2 regions of the Thioclava nitratireducens genome follow, and region 1 is predicted to be linked to the other one. Evidence: riboswitches for the same ligand, from Rfam matches in the RefSeq annotation. Region 1 holds a riboswitch; the other holds the start of a gene.
The links. Region 1 has a riboswitch for thiamine pyrophosphate ahead of thiC (phosphomethylpyrimidine synthase ThiC). Riboswitches for the same ligand answer to the same signal wherever they lie in the genome.
Positions count from the first base shown of each region.

Region 1 (2,198 bases):
CTTCGCCCAGGCGATCTTCGTCAGTTCGCCCAGCGTCTCCAGCTCGGCGAATTGCGCAGCGTCATTGGCATCCGCGATCGAGCCCGGCCGCAGCCCGTCGCCGAGGCTGAACGAGACGTCGTAGCGGCGGCAGATGTCGCAGATCTCTTCGAAATGCTCGTAGAGGAAGCTCTCCTTGTGGTGATGCAGGCACCATTTCGCCATGATCGAGCCGCCCCGGCTGACGATCCCGGTCACGCGCTCCACCGTCATTGGCACCATGTGCAGACGCACCCCTGCATGGATCGTGAAGTAGTCGACGCCCTGCTCGGCCTGTTCGATCAGCGTGTCGCGGAAGACCTCCCATGTCAGGTCCTCGGCGATCCCGTTCACCTTCTCCAGCGCCTGATAGATCGGCACGGTCCCGATCGGCACGGGGCTGTTTCGGATGATCCATTCGCGGGTGTTGTGGATGTTGCGCCCGGTCGAGAGGTCCATCACGGTGTCGGCGCCCCAGCGGATCGCCCAGACCAACTTGTCGACCTCTTCCTCCATCGAGGAGGTGACGGCCGAGGTGCCCATGTTGGCGTTGATCTTCACGAGGAAATTGCGCCCGATGATCATCGGCTCGGCTTCCGGGTGGTTGATATTGGCCGGGATGATCGCGCGGCCTGCGGCGATCTCGTCGCGCACGAAATCCGGCGTCACGTAATCGGGCAGGTTCGCGCCCCAGTCCTGCCCGTCGCGCGGTCCTACGGCCTCGCGCAGCTGGTTCTCGCGGATCGCGACGAACTCCATCTCGGGCGTGATGATGCCTGCGCGGGCATAGGCCAGCTGCGTTACCGCGCGGTCGCCCTTGGCCCGCATCGGTTGCCGCCTGACCGGGAATTCCGGCGTCAGCCGCGCCCCTTGGGCAAAGCCGTTATCCTCGGGTCGGACATCGCGCCCGGTATATCTCTCGACATCGCCGCGCGCCTCGATCCATGCCCGACGCAGCGGTGCGAGACCGGCATTGATATCGGTCGTGGCCTCGGGGTCGGTGTAAGGGCCCGAACTGTCATAGACCGGCAGCGGTGCTTCCCCGGCAGTGGGGTGCACGGCGATCTCGCGCATCGGCACGCGCAGACCTTCATGCAAAGCGCCCTCGACGTAGATCTTGCGCGACGCCGGCAGCGGACCGGTGGTGATCTTGGGGTTGGGAATGTTCATCGTTTCGGTGCTCCTCAAGCATTCGATCTCAAAGGACACCAATTGAGAGACGCTTGGGAAACCAAAGGCCGAACGGCCTTTTGTCATGGCCCGCAACGATAGAAAGACTCTTCCCGGTCTGCGCGCCTAGCTTCCTACGCCAGTATCAACTGGGTCAGGTTCAAAGGGTCGCGTCACCGGGTTTTCACCCTGTCAGCCTCTCAGTCCCCTAAGCGGGACTCCCCTGCGTGATCCTGTTGTAGGAGCGAAGTGCGAACCTGGCAAGGCGCGTCCGCGTGGCATCCGGCGGTCGTGATCGGCGCGCCCGGCGTCAGCGGTTCAAAAGCGCGCCGTCCATCCCAGCGAAACCCCCATCGCGGAACGCTTCCCGGGTTCGTAGACAAGCCCCGCGCCGAGACGACCGATCCCCGCCGTGCGCGAATAGCCGAACTGAAGGTCGGGCTGAGGTGCTGCGCTTTCGATATTCACCGAGGAGGTCGTCATCACCACCTTGTCGGAGCGCGTGTTTCCGACGGCGGCCCCGACGGCGGTCGGCACGCTCATCGTCATCTTGCCCGAGGCAAGCGAGATGGGCGTCGAAATCCCGATGGAGACACGATCATCGCCGGACAGAAACCCTGTCTTGCTCAGGCCCACGGCATAGGCGTTCGAGTGCAGCCCGCTGCCAGAGCGAAGCAAACCGTCTCCGGAGAAGTTCGAACTGCCATTGGCCGCGGTGAACGCGAGAGAGGTGCCGTCACCGAGGGCGACGTTCATGCCGAGCTGAACGAAGCGGGTATCGCTGGACAGGCCGCCACCGAACGCGCCGCCCACCGAGGTTCCCAGGAAGCCGCCGTCTTCATGCAGGCTGCCGACGGTCATCGAGAGCTCGCCGGTGCCAAACCGGGCACTGAGCGAGCCGGCGATGTAATGCGAGGTGATATCTCCAGCCCCGCCGCCTGCCTGCGAAATCGACGCCGACAGCCCGTCGCCGAGGCCGATTTCGTAATGCAGCGCGGATGTGGCATCGA
Region 1 covers NZ_CP019437.1:862,281-864,478, reverse strand. The annotation lists gene thiC (phosphomethylpyrimidine synthase ThiC) at 1-1,188, opposite strand, end outside; TPP riboswitch at 1,303-1,423, opposite strand; gene BMG03_RS04315 (S8 family peptidase) at 1,507-2,198, opposite strand, start outside.

Region 2 (2,198 bases), 1.7 Mb from region 1:
CCGGTCAGCCCGCCTGCCCGGAGCGCCACTGCCGCCAAAGTGCCAAGGACAAGCGCGGCCAAAGCCGCACCCGCCAGCACCGCCCAGATGGGCGTGCCTCTTATCTGGAGAAGGCGCGTTGCCATTCTTCCAGCGCCGGACCGCGCAGTTTCTCGGCCTCGGCCTCACCCAGGTAGAGCGTCTTGTCGGGCATCGGGAGTTTCTGGAACACCTCAGGCAGCTGATCGTGGGGCAGTTTCGCCGGGAAGGACCAGTTCGCCGTCGCGATCATGCCTTGGAAATCGGGGCTCAGCACGTAATCCATGAATTTCTGCGCCAGCTCGGGATGTTTCGAGGTCTTGAGCTGCGCGACCAGTTCGGGGGTGAAGTAATGCCCCTCGGGGAAGATCGCCGCAGCCTTGCTGTCGTCCTCCTCGGCCATGATGTGATAGGCGGGCGAGGTGACGTAGCTGAGCACCATATCCGCCTCGCCGTCGGTGAACATCCCGTAGGCCTCCGACCAGCCCGGCGTCACGGTCAGTACCTTGGGCGCGATCTTCGTCCACGCCTCTTCGGCCTTGTCGCCATAGATGTCCTTCACCCACAAGAGCAGCGACAGACCCGCGACCGAACTGCGCGGATCCTCGATGACGATCTTGTAGGCGTCGTCGGGCGCATCCAGCAGGTCCTGGAAGCTCGTGGGCGGGTTCTTCAGCTTGGTCTTGTCATAGACGAAGGCCAGTTCAGACCAGTCGAAGGGCAGAAAGATCGGATCGTCCCATTTGACCGGCATGGTCAGGTCGGACGTGTCCTCGTTATGCGGGGCGAACAGGCCCGTGGCGCGCGCCTTCGCGGTCACGTCGGTGTTCAGACCGATCGCGACATCGGCGGAGGTCTTGTCGCCTTCGAGCAGGATGCGCGGCAACACATCGCCCGCCACGAATTTCAGATCGCAATCGCAGGTCGCCTCGAACCCCTTCTCGATCGCGGGACCGGGGCCCCATTCGCTCGTGAAATAATCAGGCGCATAGACGGTGAGCACGGGCTTGTCCTCGGCCGCCGCCATCGTGGCGATCAGGCTCAGGGCTCCCGCAAGCATCAGGTGGGTTTTCATGCCTCACTCCTTGGGCTTGCCGGGCGGAGTGGGGCCGGACTATCCGGCTACCTTCCCTCCGCCGGTCTTAACCGGTTCAGGTTCAACGGGTTCGCGTGGATCGCATCTCAGCCGGATCATCCGGCACCCCGAGGTTGGGGCGCAACCTATGCGCGCGGGGCTTCGGACGCAAGGGCAAGCAGTCGTAGCCCCCCGACGCCTAGCACGAACGCTCTGGCGAGTTCCCGCCAGTGACGACCCGCGCCGGATTTCAATGGCTTGCAACTGCGCGCAGGCCGACGCAGGCTCAATCCGGAACGGATGTGGGAGGAACCGATGCGCATCACCCTGACGGCGGCCCTTATGGCCGCGACCGCCCTGCCCGCCTTGGCCGACACGATCGAGGCACCGGGCAAGATCACGGCCGTGACGCTCTTTCCGCAGGGCGCGCAGGTGGTGCGGCAGGTGGAGGTGAAGGCGCCCGAGGGCAGCCATGACCTGCTGGTTCCGGGGTTTCCCGAAGGCACCGACATCTCGACGCTGCGGGTGTCGGGTGACGGTGTGCAGATCGGCGCGGTGAGCCTGATCTCAGGGCGCGCGCCGGCGACCAGCGGAACCGAAAGCGCAGCGGTGAAGGCTGCGCGTGACCGGCTAGCCTCTGCAAAGGAAGCCCTTGCGGAAAAGGAAGACGCGGTGGCCGTGATCCGCGCCAAGGCGCAGGCCGCGCGCGACCAGATCACATATCTCAAGAACACCGACTCGCAGGTCACCGCGCCCGAACAGCTGCGCGCGCTGGCGCAGATGGTGGAGGATCAGATTCTCTCGGCCACCGAACGCGCAATCGCCGCCGAAGCGGAAGCGCGCCGCGCGGAAGCCGCGCTCGACCCCGCGAAAGAGGCGGTGAAACAGGCGCGAGCGGCGCTCGATGCGCTGCTGAACCCGGCGAAAGATCGAGAGATGCTCAGCGCGAAGGTGCAGGGCTCGGGCACGCTGACGATCACCTCTTACGTTAACAATGCCGGGTGGCAGCCCTCCTATGATCTGCGGCTCGACCGCGACAAGGGCGCGGTGGATATGGAGCGCTTCGTCTCGGTCCATCAGGCCACCGGCGAGGACTGGCGTAACG
Region 2 covers NZ_CP019437.1:3,048,066-3,050,263, forward strand. The annotation lists gene BMG03_RS14545 (thiamine/thiamine pyrophosphate ABC transporter permease ThiP) at 1-125, opposite strand, end outside; gene thiB (thiamine ABC transporter substrate binding subunit) at 101-1,093, opposite strand; TPP riboswitch at 1,130-1,234, opposite strand; gene BMG03_RS14555 (DUF4139 domain-containing protein) at 1,409-2,198, shown strand, end outside.
Region 2: it holds a riboswitch for thiamine pyrophosphate, as region 1 does, so the genes downstream of both, thiB (thiamine ABC transporter substrate binding subunit) here and thiC (phosphomethylpyrimidine synthase ThiC) in region 1, are expected to answer to the same signal.